DNA from 4 places in the Sporosarcina sp. SAFN-015 genome. Region 3 is predicted to be linked to each of the others. Evidence: riboswitches for the same ligand, from Rfam matches in the RefSeq annotation. Region 3 holds a riboswitch; each other region holds the start of a gene.
The links. A riboswitch is a leader RNA that binds a small molecule or an ion and turns the genes downstream of it on or off. The one in region 3 is predicted to bind S-adenosylmethionine.
Positions count from the first base shown of each region.

Region 1: it holds a riboswitch for S-adenosylmethionine, as region 3 does, so the genes downstream of both, metA (homoserine O-acetyltransferase MetA) here and ACR65H_RS10450 (methionine ABC transporter ATP-binding protein) in region 3, are expected to answer to the same signal.
Region 2: it holds a riboswitch for S-adenosylmethionine, as region 3 does, so the genes downstream of both, ACR65H_RS17915 (5-methyltetrahydropteroyltriglutamate--homocysteine S-methyltransferase) here and ACR65H_RS10450 (methionine ABC transporter ATP-binding protein) in region 3, are expected to answer to the same signal.
Region 4: it holds a riboswitch for S-adenosylmethionine, as region 3 does, so the genes downstream of both, ACR65H_RS13675 (methionine biosynthesis PLP-dependent protein) here and ACR65H_RS10450 (methionine ABC transporter ATP-binding protein) in region 3, are expected to answer to the same signal.

Region 1 is NZ_JBPFDR010000004.1:34,903-39,089, forward strand. It holds gene ACR65H_RS08325 (YetF domain-containing protein) at 128-844, opposite strand; gene metA (homoserine O-acetyltransferase MetA) at 970-1,878, opposite strand; SAM riboswitch class I at 1,983-2,090, opposite strand; gene ACR65H_RS08335 (YitT family protein) at 2,146-3,003, opposite strand; gene ACR65H_RS08340 (AbrB/MazE/SpoVT family DNA-binding domain-containing protein) at 3,199-3,477, shown strand; gene ACR65H_RS08345 (glycerophosphodiester phosphodiesterase) at 3,567-4,187, shown strand, end outside.
Region 2 is NZ_JBPFDR010000015.1:16,401-20,587, forward strand. It holds gene ACR65H_RS17910 (DEAD/DEAH box helicase family protein) at 1-2,287, shown strand, start outside; SAM riboswitch class I at 2,374-2,474, shown strand; gene ACR65H_RS17915 (5-methyltetrahydropteroyltriglutamate--homocysteine S-methyltransferase) at 2,564-3,673, shown strand; gene ACR65H_RS17920 (right-handed parallel beta-helix repeat-containing protein) at 3,821-4,187, shown strand, end outside.
Region 3 is NZ_JBPFDR010000005.1:55,864-60,050, reverse strand. It holds gene ACR65H_RS10475 (acyl-CoA dehydrogenase FadE) at 1-37, shown strand, start outside; gene ACR65H_RS10470 (arsenate reductase family protein) at 112-471, shown strand; gene gcvH (glycine cleavage system protein GcvH) at 552-935, shown strand; gene ACR65H_RS10460 (toprim domain-containing protein) at 1,036-1,377, shown strand; gene ACR65H_RS10455 (thioredoxin family protein) at 1,390-1,698, shown strand; SAM riboswitch class I at 1,755-1,859, shown strand; gene ACR65H_RS10450 (methionine ABC transporter ATP-binding protein) at 1,955-2,968, shown strand; gene ACR65H_RS10445 (methionine ABC transporter permease) at 2,961-3,629, shown strand; gene ACR65H_RS10440 (MetQ/NlpA family ABC transporter substrate-binding protein) at 3,684-4,187, shown strand, end outside.
Region 4 is NZ_JBPFDR010000007.1:186,299-190,485, reverse strand. It holds gene ACR65H_RS13690 (nicotinate phosphoribosyltransferase) at 1-1,106, opposite strand, end outside; gene ACR65H_RS13685 (DMT family transporter) at 1,191-1,505, opposite strand; gene ACR65H_RS13680 (DMT family transporter) at 1,507-1,842, opposite strand; SAM riboswitch class I at 1,983-2,089, shown strand; gene ACR65H_RS13675 (methionine biosynthesis PLP-dependent protein) at 2,161-3,297, shown strand; gene ACR65H_RS13670 (cyclase family protein) at 3,323-4,072, shown strand; gene ACR65H_RS13665 (NADPH-dependent FMN reductase) at 4,129-4,187, opposite strand, start outside.

The sequences.
Region 1 (4,187 bases), on a different contig from region 3:
GTCCACCTCTCCACTAAATGAATGAATGACTGTCAGTCATTATAACATAAAAGTAGCATTAGTTGTCGTAATGTCTACTTAAATATTTGGGGGCGGTAAAATTCGGCCCCCTTTTTAGCATCGTAACTTACTTTTTATCTTCTGTACGCATGTCGATATGGAGGCTTCCGTCGCCAGTGATTTCAGCGTAATATACTTGTTCCACTTTACCAATCCCATTTTTCTTTAGTTGCTCATATACCCATTCTTCTGTTAAGTTCAGCTCGGTCAAATTTTCTTTGATCAAATTCCCGTCTGAAATGATTTCTGTTGGTATATACTTTGGCTCTTGGCCAGGTGCTTTTACATCTTTGCGGGTAGCTGCTTCCTGGCTTGCTTTTTTCATGACACTTAATTGCCCATTCGTTTCGAGAATAGCATAGTTCACGTCCGTGACCGTAAATATACTTTGCTCGCGGAGCATCATATTAAGATCATTCAATGTGAGGCGAGCTTTCTTCATCCCCTGTTCACTTATTTTTCCTCTGTGTATTACGATAGTTGGTGAATCATCGAAAAGCTTCCTTGCTTTTTTCGATTTCATTGTTAAATAGTTCACGAAAACAGTCAACAATGCCCACCAAATCAAACCAACCGCACCATTCAGAAAAGGGGTTTCCGATTGCGCAGCTATATCAGCCGCAATTGAGCCGATTGTAATTCCAGTGACGTAATGAAAAAATGTAAGCTGTGAAATCTGTTTTTTCCCCATCAATCTGGCAAGAATCATAAGTGTTATAAAAGCAAATGTAGTTCGAGATACCATTTCCCAAAAATGCATGCTTTCAAGAGCTTCCGAAATCATCGTACACACCTCCACTACAATTAGTGTGTGAAAGTACTTGGACAATATACGGACGAAAAATGTATAAAACACAAAAACGAAGCACGAAATTCAAAACTCGTGCTTCGCGTTAGTCTATTTTATTTTTATTCCCATTCGAACGGTGTCGCTTGGTACACATAATAATTCAACCAGTTCGAGAAAAGAAGATGTGTATGGGAACGCCATGTATTTAACGGTTGTTTTTTGGGGTCGTCATTCGGGAAATAGTTTTCAGGGATTTCAATATCGATCCCTTTTTTCAAATCTCGCGCATACTCTTCGCCAAGTGTGCATGCATCATATTCTAAATGACCCGTAATCATAATCTGTCTGGAATCCTTTGATAGGATGATGAATGCGCCAGCTTCTTCTGAAACCGCCAATAGTTGAAGATCCTGCTCTTGCTCGATCTCCTCGATTGACACTGACGTATACCGCGAATGTGGAGCAGTGAAAACATCGTTGAAGCCACGTGTCAATTCAACAGTCGGATCGGTCAGTTGATGACTATATATGCCCGATAGTTTTTTCGGCAGTTCAAATTTATTGATGCCATAATGGTGATAAAGGGCAGCTTGAGCGCCCCAGCAAATATGTAGTGTCGAAGTGACATTGGTTTTGGACCAATCCATAATCTGTTTCAATTCATCCCAGTAGACGACATCCTCGAACGGTAAATGCTCAATCGGCGCGCCTGTAATAATTAGCCCGTCATAACGTCTGTTTTTGACGTGCTCGAATGTCGTATAAAAAGAATCCAAATGATTTTTGCTCACATTTTTTGATTCATACGTAGCGGTATTCAAAAACGTAACATTCACTTGCAGCGGCGTATTGCCTAGCAGTCGAAGCAACTGAAGCTCTGTTTTTTCTTTTTCCGGCATTAAGTTCAAGATAAGAATATTTAACGGACGGATATCCTGTGTCGTCGCCCGCCCTTCATCCATTACGAAGATCCTCTCTTCTTTCAACAGCTCACGTGCCGGCAATTGTTCAGGTATATTGATTGGCATTTCGTCTCCCCCTTATTATTCAAAAGCGCATTGCGCCCGAAGCCTAGACGTTAAAAAACCCCGTTCCATTAGATAGGAACGAGGATTCGTTTAAAACTTCTCCGTTCTTATCTCTCAAGATGTAACATCTTGTTGGAGGTAGCACCTTCCTGCAGACGCAGAGGTTGCTGAAGCTTCATCGGGCCAAATCCCTCAGCTTCTCTTGATAAGAAATATTCAATTGAAACTATTATATCATCATTATTTGAATTGTATACTGATTTTTTATCATCGATGAATTTTCGCTTTTGAAAAACCAAGTCCTAATATTTCTGAAGCGTTAAGGAAAATGACAAATGATGACGGTTCAGCGGTTTGAAGCAATTTTTTTAAATAGACAGCTTCTGACTGTTCCACGACGCAGAAGATCATTGTCTTCTCGTTATTCGAATATCCTCCCGTCGATTTCACTTTCGTCAACCCCCGGTCAATTTCATTTTGAATGACCGACTGGATTTTCTCTTCATTTTCCGTAATGATGAGAACAAGTTTTATCGGTGAAGTTTGCAACTGTACGAAGTCTATTACCTTGCTCGTTACGTAAATCGACATAAGGGCGTATAAAGCAAGTTCAAAATTGAAAACAAAAGCTGAAGTGACAACGACAATTCCATCCACGATCAATTGGGAAAAGCCGCTTGAAATACCGGTATACTTTTTTAGGAGTTGGGCTATCAAAGCTGTGCCGCCTGTGGAACCATTCCCTCTATACACAATCCCAAGTCCAATCCCGAGCATTATGCCCCCATAGATGGAACTAAGAAGCGGGTTATCAACGTGTAAATGGAGACCATGCGTCAAATAGATGACGAATGGAACAAAAAAAGTACCTACGATTGTCTTTGTACTGAATTCCTTCCCTGCAAGCAATAGTCCCAACACGATAAGTGGAATATTAATAAGCCATTGAACGTACGCAGGATTATAGCCGAATAATTCATAGAGGATCGTACTGACACCAGAAATGCCGCCCGCCGCTATGCGCGATGGCAATAAAAATATATTGAATGAAAGACCGACCAATGTCGCTCCGATAATGATTTGAACATAGTCGAAAACTACCGACTTCCTATGAAATAATGACATAATTGTTCTCCTTTCTTAAAAGACTTAACTATTCTATCAGAAAAAACGTTGTTCAGAAACGTTTTAAAGCATAGATAAAAGGAATAGAGAGAATAGGAGACTAAATGAAAGTATATTCATTTTTTTGTATTTTTCTAATTAACTGGTATAATTGTAGACAATAGTAAAAAAAAAACATAAGTCAGGGAGGATACTATGCGAAGTTTAGGTATTGTCAGGAAAGTCGACCATCTTGGCCGAATCGTGATTCCAAAAGAATTAAGAAATACATTGAAGCTCGAAAAAGGAGCACCAATGGAAATCTTTGTTGACGATGATATGATCATTCTTCGAAAATATGTGGTGGATGCGGCATGCATCGTAACCGGAGAAATCACCCCCGAAAATACAAAACTTTCAAATGGCATGTATATAAGTCCTAAAGGAGCGGAAATATTGAAAAAAGAAATCGAAGCAAATAAAACTTGGGATTGACTAGTTCCAAATGAGAGGGCAACGGTAAAGTACCGTGGCCCTTTTGCTGCGGGAAAAATGATCCGATCTATGAAAACGGAGGAAGCTAAATGAAGATTATTGCACATAGAGGCGCATCCGGAAACTATCCGGAAAATACGATTGCCGCATTCAAGGAAGCTGCACGTCTCCCTGTTTTTGGCGTTGAATTCGATGTACATATGGCAGCGGATGGTGAACTCGTCGTCATCCATGATGAAACAATTGACCGTACTTCAAATGGAACAAGCTATGTGAAAGATATGTCCTTGGCAGAATTGAAATCATATGACTTCGGCAGCTGGTTTGCACCCGAATTCCACGGTGAAACAATCCCAACATTGAAGGAAGTTCTCGATATATTCGATTCGACAGATCATAAACTAAATATCGAGTTGAAATCGGATATTTTTCCTTATGAAGGAATGGTTCAAAAAGTGCTTGAATTAATTGAGGAAAGGCAACTGGAATCCCGCGTTATCATTTCATCTTTTGACCACACTGCCATCCAGCTCGTCAAGCGAATCAATCCTCAAATCGAGACAGCAGCATTATTCATGGAAGTACTCGTCCACCCGTTGGACTATTTACACAAAATACCTGCGGATGCGCTTCACATCCTATTCCCTGCCGCAATCCGCCCTTCCATCACTGAAGTTATAAAAAGCGGCATGCCCGTCAGAACTTTCACA
Region 2 (4,187 bases), on a different contig from region 3:
AAATCAGGAAGCTGTGAAATCGGATAAAGCCGGCATCCGACGGAGTCTTGCTGAGTTCGGCTTCGGCACACTTATTTTGGATGAAGCGCATCATTTACGCACGGCTTGGTGGAAGTCGATGATGACTCTCCGGAATTCTCTACAAGATATCCATGTAGTGGCCTTGACGGCTACACCGCCATTCGACGTGTCCGCTCTGGAATGGGAGCGGTATGTGGAACTATGCGGGCCAATCGATCTTGAGATAAGTGTCCCTGAACTGGTAAAGGAGAGAGAGCTCTGTCCGCACCAGGATTATGTCCACTTCTCGTCTCCTGAAGGGGAAGAGCTGAAAATGATTCTTCACTTTCGAGAAGAGGCGGATCAATTCGTCCAGGAACTTTTTGCCGATGGATATCTACAGCAACTGCTTGAAAACCATCCGTGGATGAAAGATTCCAGAGAATACATAAAAGAAATACTTGATCAGCCCGCCTATTTTTCAAGCATGTTAATTTTCCTTAAGCAGGTGGGCAGTGAACACTGCAAAGAAGCAATGTCTATTTTGGGAATGCCCGAGCACACACTGCCACCGTTTACATACGAATGGCTTGAAGAACTGTTAACGGGAATTTTGTTTTCTGATGAAAGGGTGACGGATACAGACAATTTGCGGAAGCGGATTAAATTCCAGCTATCGCAAATAGGAGCAATCGAGCGAAGAAGCGTCAAGCTGCTTTCCACGGCAAAAATGAATCGAAAGCTTACTCATAGTATCTCCAAACTAGCGGGCATTTGTGAGATTGTGAAATGGGAGAAACAGCTACTGCAAGAGAAACTGCGAATGGTCATCTTGACCGATTACATCCATCTTGAGGATTTGCCCGCTAGTTCAGTTGATGAATTGCCACTTCGACGCATTGGCGTTGTGCCCATCTTTGAGAAAATCCGGCGGGAGGCTGGCCTTCATGTGAAAGCAGGAATTCTGACAGGTTCACTTGTCATTCTGCCGAAAAGCGAACAAAGGCTTGCACAGGAAGTTTCAAAACGCCAGGGAATTGAGATTGAGTGGAAAGCGTTAGCGCATGATGCTTCGTATATCCGTGCCGATTTGACAGCCGGAAATCGGCAAAAGATGGTTGCCGTCCTGACAGAGGTGTTTACATCAGGTGACCTTCAAGTCTTAATCGGAACAGCGGCCTTGCTCGGGGAGGGATGGGATGCGCCGTGTATCAACTCACTGATCATCGCTTCCTATGTCGGCTCGTTCATGCAATCAAATCAGATGCGTGGAAGAGCCATCCGGGTGGATAGGAATAATCCCAGCAAGACCTCATCCATCTGGCATCTCGTATGTGTGGATCGTGACGTGGCAGACCCGGGGCATGATTATGCATTACTGACCCGCCGTTTCCGATCACTTGTTGGGGTGAGTGAGAAAGAGGACCTGATTGAGACAGGGCTGTCGAGGCTGAATCTTGAAGAATCACCCTATACGCCACGAATAATCAAGATGCTGAACGAACGGACTTACGAGAGAGCATCGGAACGAGATCGTTTATTTGAAAGATGGCAGCGCGCCATTGACAAGGGACGGAAAATGGAGGAGGAACTTAGTACTGAAAGACGTTCGTTGCCCCGGCCTTTTTATTTGCCTCATTCATTGAAAGCCTTGTCCTACATAGCCGGTTTCACACTTGTAGGGGAGATGTTTGATGCGGTTCGATTTTTTATGAATTTTCGGGACGTTCCGGTTGGGGGCGGGTTATGGCTAGGGTTGATTGTAGGGATGGCATTCGGTCTTCCATCTGTTCTCAAGGTTGTGAGATTATACATGAAGCATCCTTCTGTCGAATCCAGCATGGCGGAAATCGGAAAGGCGATCTACTTGTCACTCCATCATGCCAAAGCCGTGCACACGCCTTACACGGAAGGTATGATCCATGTGACCGAGGACCGAATGGGTGCCTATACATGCTGGCTTACGGAAGGGACGACACATGAGAAGAACGTGTTTATGGGCGCCTTGCAAGAGTTCATTGCACCGATTGAGAATCCTAGATATCTCATCATCCGCCGTACAGGCAGCTTGCTGAAACGAAAAGACGTCCATGCCATTCCTTATGAAATTGCTAGGAAAAAAGAATATGCCCAATTTCTCCATGCAGAATGTGAAAAGCGCATAGGGGATTGCGAACTTATTTATACACGAACGATCGAGGGAAGAAAAAACCTGCTGCGGGCGCGAATGAATGCCTTGTCCGCAGCATTTGTAAAAAAAGCGGACCGGATCAGCGGATGGCGATAAGAAATATATAAAACTAAAAAATATCTAAATATACTTGACATTCAATCCACTCACATATAAAGTGGTGAATAACTTAATAAGCGACTTTCTTATCCAGAGAGGTGAAGGGACTGGCCCTATGAAGCCTCAGCAACAGACTTGTAAAGAACTGTGCTAATTCCAGTAGCGAAAAGCTTGGAGATAAGAAGAGTGGACGCCGACTATTGCTGAACTCTTCTTATATATGAGAAGGGTTTTTTCCTTATTAAGAAAAAATAAGAAATGGGGAATTTAGCAATGACAAAAACAGTTACGAAAGCAGCACCATTTAGGGCGGATCACGTAGGGAGTTTATTAAGACCGGAAAACCTGCATGAAGCAAGAAGATTATTTGCAGAGAGAGAAATTACAGCTGAGCAGCTTCGCAACGTAGAAACAGCGGAAATAACTAGAATCGTTGATAAACAGATTGAAGCTGGGTTAGAACTTGTGACGGACGGAGAGTTCAGGCGTCGTTTTTGGCATACGGATTTCCTTGAGCATTTAAACGGAATTGAAGGATATGTACCGGAACAAGGCTATATTTTTAGCGGCGATGAAGAAACGGAGCGCTATAATATTCGTAACATCGGTAAAATTTCATTTAATCCTGACCATCCGCATATTAAAGATTTCATAGAGTTTAATGGAATTGTTAACGGACGTGCAGTTGCCAAACAAACAATTCCAAGTCCAAATCAATTGTTTAATATCGGAATAAGAGATGAAAATATATACCCGGATATTGAAGACTATGCAAAAGATATTATCCAGACATATCGTGATGCAATAAAAGCTTTCTATGAGGCAGGCGTCCGCTATTTACAATTGGATGATGTGTATATTGCCGGCCTTTCTTCACCGGATATTCCATTTAATGACGGCAAATATTCAAGAGAATATTTAATTGACTTAGCGCTTCGTGTGGTCAATGGAGTGTTGGATGGGAAACCTGAAGACCTGTTTGTGACAACTCATTTATGCCGAGGAAATTACCGATCCAACTGGGCTTTTGAAGGCAGTTACGATATAATTGCTGAAAGATTTTTGGCAAAAGAAAAAGTGGGTGGATTCTTCTTGGAATATGACGATTATCGCTCAGGCGGCTTTGAGCCACTTCAATATATTAACAATGGCGGGGCAAAGGTCGTTTTGGGTGTAATTACATCTAAGAGTGGGGAACTTGAAGATAAAGAGTTGGTTAAATCGCGGATTGAAGAAGCGACGAAATTTGTACCACTTGAACAAATTTGCTTAAGCCCACAATGCGGATTCGCTTCAACGCATCATGGAAATAAGTTGACAGAGGAAGAGCAGTGGGAGAAGTTGAAGTTTATTGTAGAATTGTCAAAAGAGATTTGGGGTTAATGAAAGGACACTAGATAGATAAGCGGAGGACCGTTTGAGGAACACTCTTACGGCACCTCCGCTTTTTTACTGGTCTCGGCGACTTCTATATCATACATTAGCTTGAATATACTTATACGTCAGATTGATTCTAAGAGGGAGGATTAAATGAAGAAAATTATTATTGTCCTCTTGGTCGTAGCTGCTATTATGGCGGTTTTTGTCTTAACTGACAGTACACCCGAAACGGACAATGCACTATACGTCTCCGTAAAAGGAAATGATCAAAATGATGGGACAAAGTCAAAGCCGTTTCGAACACTTGAAAAGGCAGCATTAGAAGCTGAAGCCGGAACGACTGTTTATATCCGAAAAGGAACATACCATGAAAAACTTATCGTTCAACATAGTGGAATAAAATTAAAACCAGTTATTTTTAGAGCCTACAAAAAAGAAGAAGTTGTTCTAAGTGGAACGAATGCAAAGGGTGGTCAAGCAGGCATCTCCTCCTTAGTTACGATAAACGATAAAAACT
Region 3 (4,187 bases):
CGTCAAATTGATCGATGCTGAAAAATACATCGTTTGATCGTACACCGCCCAGGTTATTTTATACCTGGGCGGTTTCTCTGTTATACTTGAGAAAAATGGAGGTGTTGCGAAATGGCTATGACTTATTACGGATATCCGAAATGCGGGACTTGCAGGAAAGCGAAAAAATGGTTGGAAAACGCCGGGCTTGAATTCGAGGACATCAACATCGCTGAAAACCCGCCGACAAAAGAGCAACTGAAGGAAATGATCGCGAATTCAGGTCTTGATATTAAGAAGTTCTTCAACGTGAGCGGAATGAAATACCGTGATTTGAACTTGAAGGACAAGCTCCCAGAAATGACGGATGATGAAAAAATGAGCTTGCTCGCTACAGATGGCATGCTCATGAAAAGACCGATTGTAACAGACGGCTCAAAAGTGACTGTCGGCTTTAAGGAAGATGAGTACCAAGAAGTATGGGGAGCATAATATACCTTCTTGTCTTTAGCTTCGGAATATGTCAAAATTGAATGTGAATCAATAAATGTTTACTTATGGAGGGTTATGGGATGAGCACACCTAAAGACTTGCGTTATTCAGAAGAACACGAGTGGGTAAAAGATGAAAGCGGAAAGTATCGTATCGGTATTACACATTTTGCACAATCCGAACTTGGCGATATCGTATTCGTTGAATTGCCACAAGTTGGAGATGAGTTGAAAGCGGACGAGCCGTTCGGTAGTGTTGAATCGGTGAAAACAGTATCCGAACTATACGCTCCTATCAGCGGTAAAGTAGTTGAAGTAAACGAAGAATTGGAAGACAGCCCTGAATTGGTGAATGAATCTCCATATGAAGGTGCTTGGATGGTTGTTGTAGAAGCTTCGGATGAATCTGAGCTTGATGCACTTATGTCAGCTGAAGACTACGAAAAAATGACTGTCGGCGAGTAATCGTAAAAGTAGCGCCTGGATCTATGACTCCGGCGCTTTTTTCAATGGAAACCAAACAATTAATTCTGTGCATATGGGTATCCTTTAAGGAGGCGGGCAGATGGACAGTCAAAAAGTCTTGATCGTTGAAGGTGGATCGGACCGGAAAAGATTGCAAAAGGTGCTTGCAGAACCGGTTGAAATCATTTGCACGAACGGGACAGTCAGTCCGTATCGGATCGAAGAGATGCTAACGCCTTATGAAGAGTTTGAAATGTTTGTTTTTCTAGACGCTGATGAGTCAGGGGATAAGATCCGAGCTTTATTCAAAAGGTATTTTCCTGAAGCGATACACCTTTATACGGAACGGACTTACCGCGAAGTTGAAACGACTCCATACCGTGTGCTTGCAGCCGTCCTACTAGCCGCGAATTTTGAAGTGCATTCCGAATTCTTACTTTGAAGGTGATAAATAGTGGCCAATATTGAAAACTGGACACGTGAACAATGGGAAAAGAGCAAAGTCGATTTTCCAAAATCGATTTTTTATTTATATACACCAATGTGCGGAACATGTGCAATTGCTTCCAAGATGATTGAAGTCATTGCCGCCATGAAACCTGACTTGCCCATTGGGAAAGCGGACATGAATTATGTAGAAAAACTCGCTGTCGATTATGAAATTGAAAGTGTCCCTTGTTTACTAATTCAGAAGGATGGACAATTAGTACATAAAATCTATGCGTTCCATTCCATTCCGCATCTTCTCGAAAAGATAGGTTGACATTCTGCCGACAGACATGATATAAGTATATCTATTAACTTTAACTGAATATGTCGCTCTTATAAAGAGAGGTGGAGGGAAGTGCCCTATGAAGCCCGGCAACCGTCACGAAAGTGAAATGGTGCCAAGTCACACAAAGCGTTTGCTTTGAGAGATGAGAGATCGGATGGACGTTTATTTATAAAACGTTGTAGCCTTTCTGCTTGTCTGCAGAAAGGTTTTTATTTTGGACAAGATAGTAGTAGAGGTGATAATGATGATTCAATTAAAAGACGTTAAGAAAAGTTTTGGTGCAACGAACGATCAAATCTTGGCGGTAGATGACGTCTCCTTGACGATTGATGAGGGAGAGATCTTCGGCATCATCGGTTATAGTGGTGCTGGGAAAAGTACATTGATCCGCTTATTGAATGGTCTTGAGACACCAACAACGGGAACAATCAAAATTGGAAATCGTGAAATATCGGCATTCACAGGTAAAGAGCTTCGGGAAGCAAGACAAAAAATCAGCATGATCTTTCAACATTTCAACTTGCTCTGGTCCCGGACTGTTAAACAGAATATAGCTTTTCCGCTTGAAATCGCCGGAGTGAAGAAAGCGGATCGGGAACGAAAAGTGGCAGAACTGATCGAGCTTGTCGGTCTGAGCGGCAGAGAAAATGCTTATCCATCGGAACTGTCCGGCGGTCAAAAGCAACGTGTCGGTATCGCAAGGGCGTTGGCGAACGATCCAGAAGTGCTGCTTTGTGATGAAGCGACTTCTGCGTTAGACCCGGAAACGACAGATGCTATCCTTGATCTTCTAACAAGTATTAATGAACGGCTTGGGCTAACAATTGTTTTGATCACACATGAAATGCATGTCATCCGGAAAATCTGTCATCGCGTGGCGGTCATGGAAGCAGGAAAAGTGGTGGAAATCGGTCCCGTACTTGAAGTATTCCAATCACCGCAAGCACCGATTACAAAGCGCTTTGTTTCCCAAGTGACGGAACCTGCGGGAACTGAACAGGTTCTTGCGCATATACCAGGAGGAACGCTCATCAAACTCGCATTTGTCGGAGAGAAGACTGAGCATCCTGTGTTGGCAAGTTTGATTCGAAAATACGACATTGATGTAAATATCGTCCAAGGGAACATATCCCATACAAAAGGCGGCGCTTATGGCTCGCTTATATTACAGCTTCTTGGCAATGAAGATGATGTTGATCAGGCGATTGCCTATCTCCATGAGCTAGGTGTACAGACAGAGGTGATCGGCAATGATTGAAGAGTTATTTCCAAATGTAGATTGGGAAAAAATGTGGGAAGCAACTCTTGAAACGTTATATATGACTGGGCTTTCTACTTTATATACATTTGTTTTCGGACTAGCACTTGGCGTTCTTCTATTCTTATCAAGTCCGGGGCAATTATGGAAAAATAGATTGGTGTATGGCGTGACGGGAGCATTTGTTAATATTTTTCGTTCTATTCCATTTATCATTTTGATTATTTTGCTTATCCCGTTTACGACATTGTTGGTCGGATCAATACGCGGTCCAGAAGCTGCAATACCTGCGCTTGTCATCGGGGCTGCACCATTTTATGCGCGAATGGTCATGATCGGATTGCGTGAAATTGATAAAGGTGTAGTCGAGGCAGCAAGATCGATGGGTGCAAAAACAAGTACGATCATCTTTAAAGTGTTGCTGCCCGAATCAATGCCCGCTCTTATTTCGGGAATTACGGTAACGGCGATTGCGCTTGTCGGATATACAGCAATGGCTGGAGTCATAGGAGCAGGCGGACTCGGGAACCTCGCGTATTATGAAGGATTCCAGCGAAGCCGCTCTGACGTGATGGTTGTTGCAACTATTATTATTCTGATTATTGTATTTGCGATTCAAATTATCGGCGATTTTGCAGTGAGGAAATTGGACAAACGATAATTTACAGGAAGTACCTGTTAATTATATAAACCAACTAAGAATGGAGAGAACATGATGAAAAAGATTTTAACCGCATTATTATTAACGGTTCTTGTGCTCGCATTAGCAGCATGCGGAACGAAAGATAAAGAAGAAGGCGCAAACAGCAACAGTGCAGGTGGGAAGGAAGAGAAGACTAAAATCGTCGTCGGCGCTTCCAACACGCCGCATGCCGTCATTTTGGAAAAAGTGAAGCCGTTGTTGAAGGAAAAAGGCTTTGACTTGGAAATCGAAACATACCAAGATTATATTTTGCCGAATAAAGACTTGGAATCAGGACTATTGGATGCGAACTATTTCCAAACGATCCCTTACTTGGAAAGTCAAATTGCTGATTTCGGCTATGACTTTGTCAACGCGGGAGGAATCCACATCGAACCAATGGGTGTTTATTCAAAAAAATATAAATCGTTAAATGAATTGCCTGAAGGTGCGACGATCCTTATGAGCAACTCGGTTTCGGATCATGGCCGTGTGCTTGAAATGCTTGAAAAAGAAGGATTGATCACACTTGCTGAG
Region 4 (4,187 bases), on a different contig from region 3:
ATAATGCGATAAAGCTTTTTCTGACCAGGCGTTGTCACTTTCTCGACATTGGATGAAATCTTGATTGTATCTTCCATTTCACCATTATCATTCTCGATGGAGACAATTTTATAGACCGCCCCAAGAGCAGGTTGGTCATAAGCCGTGATCAGCTTTGTGCCGATGCCCCAAACATCTACTTTCGCTCCTTGCGCTTTCAAGTTCAAGATCGTGTACTCGTCCAAATCGTTCGACACAACAATTTTCGCATCTTCGAAACCAGCAGCATCGAGCATGCGCCTAGCTTCTTTCGAGAGGAAAGCGATATCCCCGCTATCGAGTCGGATACCGACGAAATTGATCTTATCACCGAGCTCTTTCGCGACTTGAATTGCTGTCGGGATGCCGATTTTCAAAGTATTATACGTATCGACGAGGAATACGCAGTCCTTATGACGTCTCGCGTACGAATGGAATGCTTCATATTCACTCCGGTACGCTTGTACTAAAGAGTGGGCATGTGTGCCAGCAACCGGAATCCCAAAACGTTTTCCTGCACGGACATTGCTTGTCGCCTCCACTCCTCCGATGACAGCTGCTCGTGCTCCCCAAACCGCTGCATCCATTTCATGGGCGCGCCTGCTCCCGAACTCCATGACAACTTCATCTTTGACGACTTGCTTAATACGACTAGCCTTCGTTGCGATGAGTGTTTGGAAATTAACGATATTGAGTAACGCAGTTTCGATCAGCTGAGCTTCCGCCAATGTCGATTCCACGCGAAGAATCGGTTCGTTTGCAAATACAAGTTCCCCTTCCTTCATCGAATAAACATCGCCAGTGAAACGCATTTCTTTCAAATAATCAAGAAAATCATCCTGGTAGCCAAGCTCTTCCCTTAAATAGGTCAAATCGCTTTCACTAAAATGGAATCCCTTCAAAAAATCAAGGATCCGTTCAAGCCCTGCAAAGATTGCATAACCATTTCCAAACGGTAAATTTCTAAAGTATAGCTCAAAAACCGCTTTCCGTTCATGGATGCCATCCGCCCAATACGATTCCATCATGTTAATTTGATAAAGATCTGTATGTAATGCCAAACTGTCATCTGCGTATTTCGAACTCATGCCAAATCTCCTTCTTCCGAATTCTTCTGATAGGTACAGTATACACTATTTACCCTTAATTCAATTGAAATTAACATACGCGTTTCATCCAAATACTTTCAACCCGACCGCTCCTCCGATGATCAAACAAAGGAATAAAATCCGTTTCCATCCGGCCGCTTCCTTGAAAAACAAAATGCCCATCAACACAGCACCTGCCGCACCGAGTCCGGTCCAAATCGCATAGGCCGTTCCCATCGGAATATCGCGCATCGCGAGTGACAAAAACCAAAATCCGACCGAAAATGTTCCGACAATGAGCAGCAGGCGGGGCAACGATCTTTTCTGCAAATACAGATTGATGGCCATGACGCCAAAGATTTCCCCGAAACTTGCTAGGACCAAATATACCCATGCCATTTCAATCGCCCCCTTCCGACTCTTCAGATTCGACCGTTGTCATTTTGATCCCGATCACACCTATGATAATAATCGCAATAAAAATTAACTTTGTAATAGAGAACTCCGCATGGAAAAACAGAAAGTCTATAAGAACAATTGCCGCCGCTCCGGAACCGGTAAACACCGCATACACCGTCCCAGACGGCAGCTTCTCGCACGCTTTAATAATTGCATAAAAACTAATGATGATGGCAACGACGGTTCCCGCCCATTCGAGTGCATTATCGGAATAACGAAGTCCAATCACCCAAAAGATTTCAACGATTGCTGCCAATAAAACATAAAGCCACGCCATTGGAAATCCTCCTTCTCATTTATCCACCACCCATCATTATAGCAAACGTCAATGGACATTCATTTCCGAAACTTCTTGCAATCTTTTGGGAAGCATGATAACTTTAGATAAATCTTTTTTCTAACAATACTATATTTTGATTCTTATCACGAGAGACGGAGGGATTGGCCCGATGAAGTCTCAGCAACCAGCCCGATTTTGGTATGGTGCTAATTCCAAAAGGCGTAGAACGTCTTGAAGATAAGAAGATTGATTTCAACTATCGTTGGAGGCCCTCTTCTTATTTAGAGAGGCCTCTTTTTTTAATAGACAAAGGAGATGGACAACTTGACAAAGCAGAGCATCAACACGAGATTGGTACAACTAGGAAATCAGAGCGACCCGAGAACTGGAGCGGTCAATCCTCCACTTCATTTTTCGACAGCGTACAAGCATGACGGATTGGGGCTTTCTACCGGCTACGACTATACACGCACAAAAAATCCGACTCGGACGATTCTCGAAGAAGGCATCGCCAATCTTGAAAACGGTGACCGTGGATATGCATGCAGCTCGGGCATGGCGGCGATCCAGCTCGTCATGTCCCTATTCAAATCCGGAGATGAGCTAATTGCTCCCGACGACCTATATGGGGGCACATTCCGTTTATTCGACCAATACTCGGACTTGTACAACATCCGGACCTCTTATTCATCTTTTGAAAACGTCAAGGAAACGGAAAAGCTAATCACTGAAAACACGAAAGCGATTTTCATCGAAACACCGACAAACCCGCTCATGCTTGAAATCGATATCGAACAATATGTAGAGCTTGCAAGAAAGCACGGCTTGCTAGTCATCGTCGACAATACGTTTTTGACGCCATATTACCAACGTCCAATCGAGCTCGGTGCGGATATCGTCATCCATAGTGCAACGAAATATATTGGAGGCCATAATGACGTGCTTGCCGGACTCGTCGTCGCCAAAGGAGAAGAGTTGTGCAAACGTTTAGGCGACAACCACAATGCGATTGGCGCAACGCTTTCTCCGTTCGATTCATGGCTTGTCATCCGCGGTTTGAAAACTTTGCATGTACGAATGAAACAACATGATGCGAATGCGAAAGAGCTTGTCTCCTATTTGGAAAACGAACCGCTTATCGATGATGTGCTCTATGCAGGTAAAGGCGGGATGATTTCATTCAGGCTGTGCAAGAGTGATTGGGTCGATCCGTTCTTGCAAAACCTACGCTTGATCACATTTGCCGAAAGTCTCGGAGGAGTCGAGAGCTTGATCACGTATCCAACGACGCAAACTCATGCGGATATTCCTGAGGAAGAGCGTGAAAAACGCGGCGTCGATAAACGACTATTGCGCTTCTCGGTAGGATTGGAAGAGGCAGAGGATTTAATTGCCGATCTTAAGCAAGCCATTGCCATCGCTGCTGAAACGACGGCTGTCGGGCAAAAATAACAATAGGGGAAAGAGAGTGATTCTAATGTCAGTTGAAACAGTGAATGAAATTCAAGCAGCACTTCAATTATTGAAAAGCAAAGAGTGGGTGGATTTGACCCATACATTCGGTCCGGATTCACCCCACTTCTTCATGTTTGACGACGCCAAATTCGAAACGCTTTTCACCCATGATGATGGCTTCTTTGCACAAAAGTTTTCATTCCCAGGGCAGTATGGAACTCATATCGACGCCCCTATTCACTTCGTCCGCGACACACGGTATTTGGACCAGTTGGAGTTGCATGAGCTGGTCCTGCCGCTAGTCGTCATCGATAAATCGAAGGAAGCCGAAGCTGACAATGATTTCACATTTGGAATCCAGGACATCTTAGACTTTGAAGCGGTTCACGGAAAAATCGGTGAAGGCACATTCGTAGCATTGCGCACAGATTGGAGTAAACGTTGGCCTGATCACAAGGCGTTTAACAATAAGGACGAAGATGGCAACAACCGAATTCCCGGCTGGGGATTGGACGCATTGAAATTCCTTTTCGAAGAGCGCAGCGTAAAAGCGGTCGGCCACGAAACATACGATACCGACTCTGCTGCGGACTTCCGCAAGAAAGGAAAATTGGAGGGCGAATATTATGTCCTTGACCAAGACACATATCAGATTGAATTGATGACCAATTTAGATAAGCTGCCTGCTACAGGAGCCATCATTTTCAACATCGTCGCAAAACCAGAAAAAGCATCCGGCTTCCCCGTCAGATCATTCGCTATCCTTCCTTGACCAGGGGAGCAAAAGAAAAGGCCGCCTCTTAGTACGAGACGGCCTTTCTTTTCATATTATTTTGCTTCAGCTAACGCTTTTGTTTTTGAATAAAATGCGATGAAATTGTTGACAA